DNA from 3 places in the Duganella sp. GW821-FHT07F09 genome. Region 3 is predicted to be linked to each of the others. Evidence: predicted binding sites of a transcription regulator. Region 3 holds the regulator's gene; each other region holds the start of a gene.

Region 1 (4,610 bases), on a different contig from region 3:
CCGGATGCGCGGCGCCAGTTCGGCCGGCGCCACCTTCTCGTCCAGCGCCAGCGCGATGTTCTCGGCCACCGTCAGCGTCTCGAACACCGCGAAGTGCTGGAACACCATGCCGATGCCCAGTTTGCGCGCGTCGTGCGGGGAATTGATATGGACCTGGCGTCCCTCCCATATCACCTGGCCGTCATCGGGCTTCGTCACGCCGTAGATGATCTTCATCAGCGTACTTTTGCCGGCGCCGTTCTCGCCCAGCACCGCATGGATCTCGCCAGGCATCACGGTCAGGTCGACATCCGCGTTGGCGACCACGGACGGGTAGATCTTCGAGATGCCGAGCATCTGCAGACGGGGTGCTTCCTTCATCCGCTGTCCTTATCGTATACAAAGTAGTTACGCCACCAGACGCAATTAGCATGCCACGAACATGCCACGCGCGATCCCGGGCGGCGCGCCCATCTGGACAGCACTGCGCACTAAAGATGACGAAAACATCACCAAAAACGTGCGCCGCATCCTCCGGGTTGTACACAAAGCGCCCGCCGGCGTGAGCACACTTCCTGCTTATACAGGCGTGTGTATCCAACGGAGATTCAATAGATGTCATCCACCAGTTCCGCACGCCCACAAGGCAAACGCACCAGCGCAGGCAAGGCCGAACCGGCCGCCCAGGCAACGGGCAAAGACATGCCGCTCAAGCGCGGCACCACCGGCGTCGACATGCGCATCTACCGCGCCGTCGTCAACGCCGTCATGAGCCACCGCCTGCCACCCGGCACCCATCTGGGCGAAGCCGATTTCTGCGAGCTCTATCAGGTCAGCCGCACCACCGTGCGCAAGGCGCTGCAACGGCTGGCGCACGACCACATCATCGAGCTGCGCCCCAATCGCGGCGCCGTCATCGCCTCGCCCACGCCGGAGGAGGCGCGCGACATCTTCGCCGCGCGCCGCGCCATCGAGCGCGAGATCATGCCGCTGGTGATACGCAACGCCACGCCGGCGTCGCTGCGGCAGATACGCGCCGCGCTCGAAGCGGAGGACCAGGCGCGCCGCACGGGCGACCGCGCCGGCTGGATACGGCTGGGCGGCGAGTTCCACATCCTGCTGGCCGAACTGGCAGGCAACCACGTGCTGCTGCGCTTCATGGCGGAACTGGTATCGCGCTGTTCGCTGATCATCGCGCTCTACGAAAAGCCCGGCGCGCCGATGTGCGGCAACCACGAACACCAGGATCTGGCGACCCTGATCGAGCAGGGAAAAGTCGCCGAGGCGACGCACCTGATCGAGCACCACCTGCTGGAAATCGAAGCGCGCCTGCGCCTCGACACCACCCACAAAAAGGTCAACCTGGCCGAAGTCCTCTCAGGTTTTTAAGGCGCATGCAAAAAACATCTGGCCCCGTCTGGCCCGCAAATTGCTAGAAAAGAGAACGAGATTGAATCCAATCCTCAAGCGGGATTGGATACAAAAATAGTTCGTTCATACCGCCTCTTCACCCACTGACTGGAGTTCGCATGATGTCTCAACTCGTAACCCGTACCGCCGCAGTACTAGTGGTTCTCGCCGGCTGCGCCGGCGCCGCCCAAGCCGCCGACTGGAGCGATACCTACCTCGGCTACCGCTACGGCACCAGGTTCGCCGAGCCGTTCAACGACACGGACATCACCAAGAACATCGTCAACTTCAGCCACGTCTCGGGCTACAAATACGGCAAGAACTTCATCAACGTCGACTTCCTGATGTCGTCCCACGACGACCCATCGTCGGCGGGAGCGGCCAGCGGCGCGCACGAAGCGTACGCCGTGTACCGCCACACGCTCGACCTGGGCAAGGTCACGGGAAGCAATTGGGCCTTCGGTCCGGTGCGCGGCGTCGGCGCCACCCTCGGCTTCGACTACAACAGCAAAACCGACGCCGGCTACAACTCCAAGAAGCGCATGGTCGTCGCCGGGCCCACCCTGATGATGGACGTACCGGGCTTCCTCGACATCAGCCTGCTCGCGCTATGGGAGAGCAACGCGCCGTTCAACACCTACACCAACGTCGCCACGCCGCGCTACCGCTACGACACCCACGCCATGCTCACCGCCGCATGGGGCATCCCGTTCAACATCGGCATTCCGCTGTCGTTCGAGGGTTTCGCCAATTTCATCGACAAGAAAGGCAAGGACGAATTCGGCGGCGACACCGCGCGCGAAACCAACATCGACATGCAGATCATGTACGACGCCAGCGCCGTCGTCAGCGCGCCGAAGAACACCTTCAAGATCGGCGTCGAATACCAGTACTGGAAAAACAAATTCGGCAACTCGGACAAGAACAACCCGGGCGCCACGGCCAGAACGCCGATGGTCCGCGCGGAATACCATTTCTAGTCCACTCTCAATCCAATCTCGATACCGCTAAAGGAACCGCATGATGAATCGTCGCACAATGATCGCGCTGGCCACGCTGGCCGCCTCCCTCGGCGCCGCCGCCCTGCCCGCGCTGGCGGCCGAACCGCTGAAGATCGGCTTTGTCTACGTCGGCCCGGTCGGCGACGCCGGCTGGACCTACGCCCACGACCAGGGCCGCCTGGCGATGGAAAAGGCGCTGGCCGGCAAAGTCAAATCCACCTACGTGGAAAACGTGCCGGAGGGCGCCGACGCCGAACGCGTGATCCGCAAGCTCGTCGCCGAAGGGAACAAGCTGATTTTCACCACCTCGTTCGGCTACATGAACCCGACCGAGAAGGTGGCCAAGTCGGCCCCCGGCGTGGTGTTCCTGCACGCCACCGGCTTCAAAAGCGGCAAGAACCTGGGCACCTACGAATCGCGCCTGTACGAGGGCGCGTACCTGAACGGCATCCTGGCCGGCAAAATGACCAAGTCCAAGACCTTGGGCTTCATCGCCTCCTTCCCGGTCCCTGAAGTGATCCGCAACATCAACGCCTTCACCCTGGGCGCGCAAAGCGTCAACCCCGGCATCAAGACCAAGGTGATTTGGGTGAACTCGTGGTACGACCCGGCCAAGGAACGCCAGGCGGCGGAAACCCTGGTGGCGCAAGGCGCCGACGTCATGGCGCAGAACACCGACTCGCCGGCCACCTTGCAGGTCGCGCAGGAAAAAGGCGTATATGCCTTCGGCTGGGACTCGGACATGTCGCGCTTCGCGCCGAAGGCCCACCTGACCGCCGCCACCAACGACTGGTCCGGCTACTACATCGACGCCGCCAAGGCGGTCCTCGCCGGCACCTGGAAAACCGGCGACTATCGCGGCGGCCTGAAAGAAGGCATGGTCAAGATGTCGAAGCTGAACGCCGTGGTTCCGGCCGACGCGGGCAAGATCTTCGAAGAGAAGAAGGCCGCGCTGACGGCGGGCACCTTCAACCCGTTCACCGGTCCGATCAAGGACCAGTCGGGCGCGGTCAAGTACGCGGCCGGCGTCGCCGTGCCGCTGAAGGACCTGCTGTCGATGAACTTCTACGTGCAAGGCGTGGACGGCGCGATCCCCAAATAAAGCACCGGCAAAAGCGGGGCGCGCCACGGCCCCGCCAATCGGACACACATGACAATCGATCCCGTTTTATTCAACGACTGGCATCCGGTGGCGCTGTCCGCGCGGATCGTGGCCGGCGCCATCACCGCCACCGACCTGCTGGACACGCGCATCGCCTTGTGGCGCGACAGCGGCGGCGCCGTCCACGCGTGGGAAGACCGCTGCCCGCATCGCGGCACGCGCCTGTCGATGGGTGCGATAGTGGGTGGCACACAGGGCGACACGCTGCGCTGCGCCTACCACGGCTGGCGCTTCGACGGCGAGGGCCGCTGCCGGCACATCCCCGCGCTGCCGGCGCTGCAAGCCGACAAACTCAAAGCGCGGGTCGACGCCTTCCACACGCATGAAAAATACGGGATGGTATGGGTTTGCATCGGGTCGCCTGCCGACTCCGGGCCGCCGCGCTTTCCGGAATTCGCGGACGAGCGCCTGCGCAAGGTCTGGTGCGGCCCGTACGAGGTGCGAAGCAGCGGGCCGCGCATCGTCGAGAACTTCCTCGACATGGCGCACTTCGCCTTCGTGCACGACGGCATACTGGGCGTGCCCGAGCACGCGGCGATTCCCGACTACACGGTCGAAACGTTCGACGATGCAGACCATGGCAGCGGCGTCCGGGCCAAGCAATGCCGCGCGTGGCAGCCGCAAGCCAGCAAGGCCGCCACCGGCGGCAGCGACATCGAATACACGTATCGCGTGGTGCGGCCGCTGACGGCGATACTGACCAAGCATCCGCCGGGCGGCATCGCCGAAGCGATCGCGCTGCTGCCGCAACCGCTGACCGAGACCACCACCCGCGTGTGGATCATCATGGCGCTGAACGATTTCACCTCGGACGACGACGCCCTGCGCGGCTTCCAGGACACCATCTTCCTGCAGGACCTGCCGATTTTGGAAAGCCAGAGCCCCGCGCGGCTGCCGCTGATCCCCGGCGCGGAAGTGTCGGTGGCGTGCGACCGCATGTCGCTGGCCTACCGCAATTACCTGAAGCGGCAGAACGTGCGCTACGGCGTGCTGCGCGAGGACTAAACAAAGGAACGATATGACGACACCGACCGCGCAAGACCACGCATTCCTCACCC
Region 2 (4,610 bases), on a different contig from region 3:
CAGGATTATTTGAAGGCCAATACGGCGTTGTCGGAGCACGAGATCGAGACGGAGGTGGACCGGTATATTTCGTGGCCCGGTCAGGCGCTGTCTTATTATTTGGGCGAGATGAGCATCATCAACGCGCGCAAGAAGGCCGAGGCGGCGCTGGGATCGAAGTTCGATATCCGTGCTTTCCACGACACGGTGCTGCAATTGGGTTCGGTGCCGCTGCCGGTGCTGGAGGCGCGTATCGATTTGTTCATCAAGGAGGGTGGCAAGAGTCCTTATCCGAATCTGGATTAAGGCTGCCGACGGCTCGTAGATGGCGGATTACGCTTCGCTAATCCGCCCTACGTGTTTCAGATTTTAGTAAGTGGGGTGGCCACCGCATGTTCAGCATGCGGTGGCCACTCTGGTTATAATCCCTCGTTGATCCACGTAGGGCGGATTAGGCGGTACGCCGTAATCCGCCACAGATCCGCCAGCGGCTCTTGCGGAGTCACGCGCCACCCGCGCGACCCAACATATCCTCGCTGATCCATTCGAGCACCGACGGCCGGTGCGGCTTCCACCCCAACTGCTCGCGCGCCCGCTTGCCCCGCACGCGGCTATTGGACCCCAGCCCGTACGACGCCATCTCATAACCCCATTCCTCCCTGGCCTGCTCCAGCGGCCAATCCTGCGCCTCGCCCAGGCCGAGCGCGCGTGCCATCGCCGCCGTCATATCGCGGAACGACGCCTCGCCGCTTTCGACGAAATAAAACGCGCCGGCCTCGGTCTTCTCCAATGCCAGCAGATACAGGTCAACCACATCGTCGATATGCACATTGGACCAAATGTTCAGCCCCGGCCCCACATGGCGCACGATGCCGCTCTTGCGCGCCTGCTTGAGCAGGCGAGGCAACTGCACGCTGTCGCGCGGCAGCGCGCCGTGGCCGTAGATCAGCGTATTGCATAGCACCGCCGAACGCACACCCTTGCCGGCAGCGGCCTGCACCAGGTTGTCGATGGCCACGCGGGCCGCCTTGTCCGCCGTCGGTTCCGGCAACCGGTCCTCGTAATACACCTTATCGGTGCCCAAACCACCGGAGGCGTCGCCGACGATGCTCGAACCGCTGGTGTGCAGGAACACCTTGCCCGAGCCGGAAAGACCCTCGATGATGGCTTCCACCGCCGTGCGGTTGTCACTGCTGGCCGCGTTGATGACGGCGTCCGCCGACCGCGCCTGCGCGATCAGCAGTTCGCGGTCGTCGAGCTTGCCGACCACGCCGGTCACGCCGATTTTTTTGAGCTCCTCGATTTGCTCCGGTTGGCGAACCAGCCCGATAACTTGATGGCCGGCCTTGACCAGTCCCGCCGCGATCGAACCGCCGATAAATCCCGCCGCGCCTGTGACGAATACCTTCATGTCGTGCTCCTGTTGAATTTGGATGCATCCAGTATGGCGGCGGAAGCGTTGCGCACAAAGACCTGACAGGGCAAAGCATACTTGCGGCTGAATCAATAGTTGATCCACGTAGGGCGGATTAGCGAAGCGTAATCGGCCATGCAGGCGCTTCGACGGCTCATAAATGGCCGATTACGGCGTTCCGCCTAATCCGCCCTACGTGACCATGTGGTTGTTTGCACCGCAATGGTGCATTTGCGCAAAATTGGTGCGTTAAATCCGGCTGTCCCAGGCCGTGCATCGCATTCTGCTGGCACACGGCTTGCATAGTACAGACATTATTTATAGAACCACCAACTCATGCCTGATTGCACCGCACCGTCCGACCTCGCCGCCAGCGCCGTCCACGCCGCCTGGCAGGCCAGTCTCACGCTCGGATTCGCGGACGACGCCGGCACCACACGGCTGTTCAATAACATCCACTACGGCCCGCTGCGCGTGCAGAAGGCGCTGTACCCGGAAGACGGCAAGGTGTGCCACGCCATCGTGGTTCATCCGCCGGGCGGCGTGGTTGGCGGCGACCAGCTGGCGATCGATATCGGCGTCGGCGACCGCGCCCATGCCTTCATCACCACGCCCGGCGCCGCCAAATGGTACAAGGCCAATGGCAAAGTCTCCCGCCAGGCCGTGCACCTGCACCTGAACGAAGGCGCCGCACTCGAATGGCTGCCGCAGGAAACCATCTTTTTTGATACCGCTAACGTGGTGCTCGAGCAGCACGTGGAACTGGCCGCCGGCGCCACCTTCATCGGCTGCGAGATCCTGTGCATGGGCCGTCGTGGCTCCGGCGAAGTGTTCAACACCGGCACCGTCACGCAGCGCAGCAGCATCCGCCGCGACGGTAAATTGATCTGGTGGGAGCAGGGCGCGATGGTCGGCGGTCGCCTCGGCAGCCCGCTGGCGCTGAATGGCCACACCGTCTGCGCCACCCTGATCGCCGCCGGCAAAGCGCTGCCGGCCGCCGTGCTGGCCGAGTCGTTGTCCCACATCCGCGCCGATATCGCCGCCGACGGCGACCACGCCTTCGGCATCACCCACACCAAGGGCGTGCTGGTGGCGCGCCATCTGGGCGACGACAGCGAAACCGCGCGCCGCCTCATGCTCACCGTGTGGCGCCGCGTGCGCCCGCATCTGCTGGAGCGCGAGGCCGTCACGCCGCGCATCTGGCAAACCTGATACTGGAACCCCGAACATGGATCTGACCCCAAGAGAAAAAGACAAACTGCTGATCTTCACAGCCGGCATCGTCGCCGAGCGCCGCCTCGCGCGCGGCCTGAAATTGAACTATCCGGAGGCGATCGCGTTGATCACCTGCGCCATCATGGAGGGCGCGCGCGACGGAAAATCGGTGGCCCAGCTGATGGCCGACGGCACCCAAATACTGACGCGCGACCAGGTCATGGAAGGGATACCGGAGATGATCCCGGACATCCAGGTGGAAGCCACTTTCCCCGACGGCAGCAAGCTGGTCACCGTGCACAACCCGATACCTTGAACCGCATCATGAATACCCATTTACGTTCCAACCCGAACCACCACATGACACCTTTTTTAAGGAGCTCACTATGATACCCGGTGAATATCTGCTCACGGAGGGCGAGATCGGCCTCAATGAGGGCCGCGAAACCGAGAGCGTGGTGGTGACCAACCAGGGCGACCGGCCGGTGCAGGTCGGCTCGCACTTCCACTTCTTCGAGGTGAACACGGAGCTCAAGTTCGAGCGCTGGAAGGCCTATGGCCGGCGCCTGAACATCGCCGCCGGCACCGCCGTGCGCTTCGAGCCGGGACAGCAGCGCACCGTCGAACTGGTGAAGCTGGGCGGGGACCAGAAGGTCTACGGCTTCAATGGAAAAGTGATGGGCAAGCTGGATACCAATCCACCGAAAAGCTAATAATAAAAGGCTAACATGGCTACAATCTCGCGCCGCGCCTACTCGGAAATGTTCGGTCCCACCAAAGGGGACCGCGTCCGTCTGGCAGACACCGAACTGTTTATCGAAATCGAGCACGATTACGCCATCTACGGCGAGGAAGTCAAATTTGGCGGCGGCAAAGTGATCCGCGACGGCATGGGCCAGTCGCAGCGCGTGCGCTCCGACCCGATGGTGATGGACACCGTTATCACCAACGCGATCATCATCGACCACTGGGGCATCGTCAAGGCGGACATCGGCCTGAAAGACGGCATGATCGCCGCCATCGGCAAGGCCGGCAACCCGGACATCCAGCCTGGCGTGACGATGATCATCGCCGGCGCCACCGAGATCATCGCCGGAGAGGGCAAGATCGTCACCGCCGGCGGCGTCGACACCCACATCCACTTCATCTGCCCGCAGCAGATCGAGGAAGCCTTGATGAGCGGCGTGACAACGATGATAGGCGGCGGCACCGGGCCGTCGGCCGGCACGTCCGCCACCACCTGCACGCCGGGACCGTGGCACCTGCATTCGATGCTGGGCGCGGCAGACGCCTTTCCGATGAATCTGGGCTTCCTCGGCAAGGGCAACGTCAGCCTGCCGGAGCCGCTGGAAGAGCAGGTGCGCGCCGGCGCCATCGGCCTCAAACTGCACGAGGACTGGGGCAGCACGCCGGCCGCCATCGACAACTGCCTGAGCGTGGCCGACAAGATGGATATCCAGGTGGCGATCCACAGCGACACGCTCAACGAAGGCGGCTATCTGGCCGACACGCTGGCCGCTTTCAAGGACCGCACCATCCACACCTTCCACACCGAAGGTGCGGGCGGCGGCCACGCGCCGGACATCATCGCCGCCGTCGGCGAGGGCAACGTGTTGCCGTCGTCGACCAATCCAACCCGCCCGTTCACCGTCAACACGCTCGACGAGCACCTGGACATGCTGATGGTCTGCCACCATCTGGACGCGGCGATCGCCGAGGACGTGGCCTTCGCCGAGTCGCGCATCCGCCGCGAGACCATCGCCGCCGAGGACATCCTGCACGACATCGGCGCCATTTCGATGATGTCGTCCGACTCGCAGGCCATGGGCCGCGTCGGTGAAGTCGTCATGCGCACCTGGCAGACGGCGCACAAGATGAAGGTGCAGCGCGGACCGCTGGCGCCGGATTCCTCGCGCAACGACAACTTCCGCGTCAAGCGCTACGTCGCCAAGTACACCATCAATCCGGCCATCACGCACGGCATCGCGCACGCGGTGGGTTC
Region 3 (4,610 bases):
CGTGCTCACCGACGGCAGCCTGCATTACGGCGCCGACGGCGAGGCGCTCAAGACCTTCAACGTGTATGACGGCCTGGGCATCAAGCTATTGCAGGAGTCCGGCGTGCAGACGGCCATCATCAGCGCGCGCGTGTCGCCGCAGGTGGTCAAGCGCGCCGCCGACCTGGGCATCGGCTTCCTGCACCAGGGCGGCCACGACAAGCTGACGCCGTTCAACGCGCTGCTGGAAAAGACCGGCCTGACGGCCGAACAGGTCGGCTTCATCGGCGACGACATCGTCGACCTGCCGATTTTGACGCGGGTCGGCTTCGCGGTGGCGGTGCCTGGCGGGCGCAAGGAAGTGCTCGAGCGCGCCCACCACGTGACGGTGGCGCAGGGCGGACGCGGCGCGGTGCGCGAAGTGTGCGAGCTGCTGTTGCACGCGCAGGGCACGTACGAGCGCGTGCTGGCGCAGTTCATGGTGTGACGGAGCGGAATCATGCGTAAAAGAACAGCACATCGCTGGCAGCTCACGCTGACCATGATCATCGGCGTGTTTGTCGCCGTCGGCAGTTTTTGGCTGGTGCAGGTGGTCAACCAGTCCGGCCAGGAGCAGCAGGCGGACCAGTTCCTCAACGAGCCGGACTACATCATCGACCGCTTCAGCCTGGTGCGCATGACCAAGGAGGGCCGGCCGGCCTATATCGTTTCCGGCGACAAGCTGACCCACCGGCCGATCGACGACTCGTCCGATATCGACAAGCCGTTCCTCAACAGCCTGTCGGGCCAGCAGCCGCCGATGACGATCCACGCCGACACCGCGCGGGTCGACCAGAACAACACGCGTGTCACGCTCAACGGCAACGTCGACGTGGTGCGGCCGGCCTCGCCGAAGGCCGAGGCGATGCACCTGCAGACCAGCACCCTGACGGTGTTCCCGGACGAGGAACGGATGGAAACCAAGGCGCCGGTGCAGATGAAGCTGGGTAACATGACCTCCAGCGGCACCGGCATGAAAACCAATAACGCGACGCGCCAGTTGCAGCTGGGCGGACGCGGAACGATCACGATGCCGCCGAAGGCGCCGCGCTAATACAAGAGACACAGATATGAAGGATACGATGATGAAAAAACTGATACTGTCGGCCGCGCTGCTGCTGGCCGCCATGGGCGCGGCCCACGCCGAAAAAGCCGACTCCAACAAGCCGACCGAGATTTCCTTCGACAACCTCGACGCCGACGACGTCAAGCAGATCAAGACCTTCACCGGCAACGTCGTGCTGACCCGCGGCACTTTGCTGATGAAGTCGCCGAAGGCGGTCGTCACCGAAGACCCGGAAGGCTACTCCTTCGTGGTGTTGACGGCCGGCGGTGGTACCCAGGCGACGTTCCGCCAAAAGCTCGACGGCGCCGGCGACCAGTGGGTCGAGGGCCGCGCCGACCGCATCGAGTACGACAGCAAGACCGAGCTGGTCAAGCTGTTCTCGAAGGCGCAGATCAAGAAGCTGGAAGGCAGCAAAACCGCCAGCCAGGTCGACGGCGAGTTCATCTCGTATGACAGCCGGCGCGAATTCTTCGCCGTGAAGAACACCCCGACCGGCGAAAGCAAGCCGGGCGCCGGCCGCAGCACGATGGTGATCCAGCCGTCGGTCAAGCAGGCGCCCGCGCCCGCACCGGCGACCAACCCAGCGGCGGGGAAATAAGCATGGAGCCAACATGCGGTAGCACCCTGATCGTGCGCGGCCTGCAAAAGACCTACGGCAAGCGCCAGGTCGTGCATGACGTGTCGCTGCAGGTCGAATGCGGCGAAGTGGTCGGCCTTCTCGGCCCCAACGGCGCCGGCAAGACCACCTCGTTCTACATGATCGTCGGCCTGGTGCCGTCGGACGCCGGCACCATCGACATCAGCGGCGTCGACATCTCCTCGCTGCCGATCCACCGCCGCGCCTCGCTCGGCCTGTCCTACCTGCCACAGGAGGCTTCGGTGTTCCGCAAGCTGACCGTGGAAGAGAATATCCGCGCCGTCCTCGAAATCCAGAAAGTGGACGGCAAGCCTTTATCCAAGGCTGCCATTGATGAACGGCTCAATACCCTGCTGGCCGATCTGCAAATCGAAAAGCTGCGCGAAAACCAGGCGCTGTCGCTGTCCGGCGGCGAACGCCGCCGCGTGGAGATCGCCCGCGCGCTGGCCACCAACCCGCGCTTCGTGCTGCTCGACGAACCTTTCGCCGGGGTCGACCCGATTGCCGTCATTGAGATCCAGCGCATCGTGCGCTTCCTCAAGGAACGCAATATCGGCGTCCTCATTACCGATCACAATGTGCGCGAGACGCTGGGCATCTGCGACCGCGCATATATCATCAACCAGGGCTCGGTGCTGGCTTCGGGCCGGCCGGACGACATCATCGCCGACGAGTCGGTGCGCCGCGTGTACCTGGGTGAACACTTCAGAATGTAATCGCGCCCCATGAAACAGTCATTGCAACTGCGCACGTCGCAGCACCTCGCGCTGACACCCCAGCTGCAGCAGTCGATCCGTCTGCTGCAGCTGTCCACGCTGGAGCTGCACCAGGAGCTCGAGCAACTGCTCACCGATAACCCTTTGCTCGAGCGCCTGGACGACCCGCTCGACCGTTCGCTGCGGCTGCTGTCCGACGGCGCCATCAGCCAGCAGGCGCCGTCCGGCGAGGCCCCGTCCGAAGGCCCGCCGAACCAGCAGGACGCGCCGGCGCCCGCCGACGCCGACAACTACGACGGCCCGGCCGCCGATACCGAAAGCACCAGCAGCGAGGCCGATGTCGACTGGAGCGACGCCGGCCGCAGCAAGGCTCCCGACGACGAGGACGCGCGTCCGCAACTGGAGGCCAACCACTGCACCCTGCGCGAGCACCTGATGGAGCAGATGCGCGTGACGGTGCTGGAGATGCGCGACCGCGCGCTGGTCGAGCTGATCATCGACGCGCTCGACGAGAACGGCTACCTGGAGGAGCCGCTGGAGGAGATCCACGCGCGCCTGCCGGAGGAACTGGAAGTCGACATCGACGAACTGCGCACCGCCTTGTCGATGCTGCAAAGCTTCGACCCGATGGGCGTGGGCGCGCGCAACGCCTCCGAATGCCTGGCGCTGCAGATCAAGCGCCTGCCCGGCATCGCGCTGGTGACGCGGCGCATGGCGCTGACCATCGTCGAAAACCATTTGACGTGGTTCGCCCAGCGCGACTTCAACAAGCTGAAAAAAGCGCTGGTGTGCGACGACGAGGACCTGCGCGAGGCGCAGGCCGTCATCCGTCTGTGCAATCCGCATCCGGGGTCGGCGTTCGCCTCGGACGTGTCGGACTACGTGGTGCCGGACGTGATCGTCAAGAAGTCGCGCAGCGGCTGGCAGGTCAGCCTCAACAACGACGTCATGCCGCGCCTGCGGGTCAACGCCATGTACGCCAACCTGCTCAAGCAGGGCAAAGGCGAGGGCCAGATGGGCGCCCAGCTGCAGGAGGCCAAGTGGCTGATCAAGAATATGCGCCAGCGCTTCGACACCATCCTGCGCGTGGCGCAAGCGATAGTAGAAAGACAAAAGAACTTTTTCTCGCACGGCGCCGTTGCCATGCGGCCCCTTGTGCTTCGCGAAATTGCTGATACACTGGGTTTACACGAGAGCACTATTTCTCGGGTGACGACTCAAAAGTACATGCTGACGCCGCACGGCATGTTTGAGTTGAAATATTTCTTTGGTAGCCATGTCGCCACCGAAGCGGGCGGTGAAGCAAGTTCGACGGCGATACGGGCACTCATCGTGCAATTGACAGGAGCTGAAGACCCTAAAAATCCTTTATCCGACAGTAAGATTGCGGACATGCTGGGGGAACAAGGCATGGTGATTGCGCGACGCACTGTTGCCAAATATCGCGAAGCGTTGAAAATCCCTCCCGTCAGTCTCCGCAAGTCTTTGTAGTTACTTGGTCACTGTGCGCCCGGCCGCAATGGGCGCGGCACTGACCGTAAGCGACATTTATCTTTAGGAGCGTGTATGAATCTGACCATCAGTGGACATCATCTCGAAGTGACCGCGGCCATCCGCGAATACGTACAGAACAAACTGGAACGTGTCACTCGTCACTTCGATCAAGTTATTGATATTGCTGTCATTCTGACTGTAGATAACCTTAAAGAGAAATCCAAACGCCAGAAGGCTGAAATCAATCTGCGTCTGTCGGGTAAAACCGTGTACGTGGAAAGCCTGTCGCAAGACCTGTACGCCGCGATCGACACCCTGGTCGACAAGCTTGACCGGCAGGTCATGAAATACAAATCCAAAGTTCAGCAGCACGGCCACGATGCGATCAAGCATCTCCCGGATAGCTACGAACCCGCTGCCGCCGCCCTATAACAACGGCCTCCGGCACCATCCAACAAAGGGCGCAAGGGCGCCCTTTTTTGTGTCCGCTTGTTGTGTCCGCTTTTGTCCCCTTTCGATTCGATGAAAATAATTTATCCCGTTTAGGTGGCGGTAGAATGGGGTTTTTCATCACGGGTTGCGACATCATGAGCGAATTGGTCCACACCAGCATCGTCAACGGCACCGGCTTCATCACGCTGGACCGGCCCAAGGCGTTGAACTCGCTGTCGCTGAAGAT

Evidence for each region. The regulator sigma-54, encoded in region 3, starts transcription at its own class of promoters, with help from an activator protein. The targets are predictions, from matches to a motif close to TGGCANGNAANCTGCTTT.
Region 1: AC07P1_RS06385 (outer envelope protein) is a predicted target of sigma-54. The motif match lies at 1,398-1,415, and genes of this name have one in related genera.
Region 2: AC07P1_RS21985 (urease accessory protein UreD) is a predicted target of sigma-54. The motif match lies at 1,681-1,698, and genes of this name have one in related genera.

What each region holds. Positions count from the first base shown of each region.
Region 1 is NZ_JBWKQJ010000002.1:296,230-300,839, forward strand. Features, by position in the region: gene AC07P1_RS06375 (ABC transporter ATP-binding protein) at 1-360, opposite strand, end outside; gene AC07P1_RS06380 (GntR family transcriptional regulator) at 595-1,368, shown strand; gene AC07P1_RS06385 (outer envelope protein) at 1,512-2,369, shown strand; gene AC07P1_RS06390 (BMP family ABC transporter substrate-binding protein) at 2,410-3,492, shown strand; gene AC07P1_RS06395 (aromatic ring-hydroxylating dioxygenase subunit alpha) at 3,541-4,557, shown strand; gene AC07P1_RS06400 (nucleoside deaminase) at 4,571-4,610, shown strand, end outside.
Region 2 is NZ_JBWKQJ010000008.1:270,399-275,008, reverse strand. Features, by position in the region: gene AC07P1_RS21995 (DUF885 domain-containing protein) at 1-285, shown strand, start outside; gene AC07P1_RS21990 (NAD-dependent epimerase/dehydratase family protein) at 482-1,390, opposite strand; gene AC07P1_RS21985 (urease accessory protein UreD) at 1,730-2,605, shown strand; gene AC07P1_RS21980 (urease subunit gamma) at 2,622-2,924, shown strand; gene AC07P1_RS21975 (urease subunit beta) at 2,995-3,321, shown strand; gene ureC (urease subunit alpha) at 3,337-4,610, shown strand, end outside.
Region 3 is NZ_JBWKQJ010000016.1:88,789-93,398, forward strand. Features, by position in the region: gene AC07P1_RS30455 (KdsC family phosphatase) at 1-466, shown strand, start outside; gene lptC (LPS export ABC transporter periplasmic protein LptC) at 479-1,072, shown strand; gene lptA (lipopolysaccharide transport periplasmic protein LptA) at 1,104-1,682, shown strand; gene lptB (LPS export ABC transporter ATP-binding protein) at 1,685-2,437, shown strand; gene AC07P1_RS30475 (RNA polymerase factor sigma-54) at 2,447-3,928, shown strand; gene hpf (ribosome hibernation-promoting factor, HPF/YfiA family) at 4,004-4,363, shown strand; gene AC07P1_RS30485 (enoyl-CoA hydratase/isomerase family protein) at 4,519-4,610, shown strand, end outside.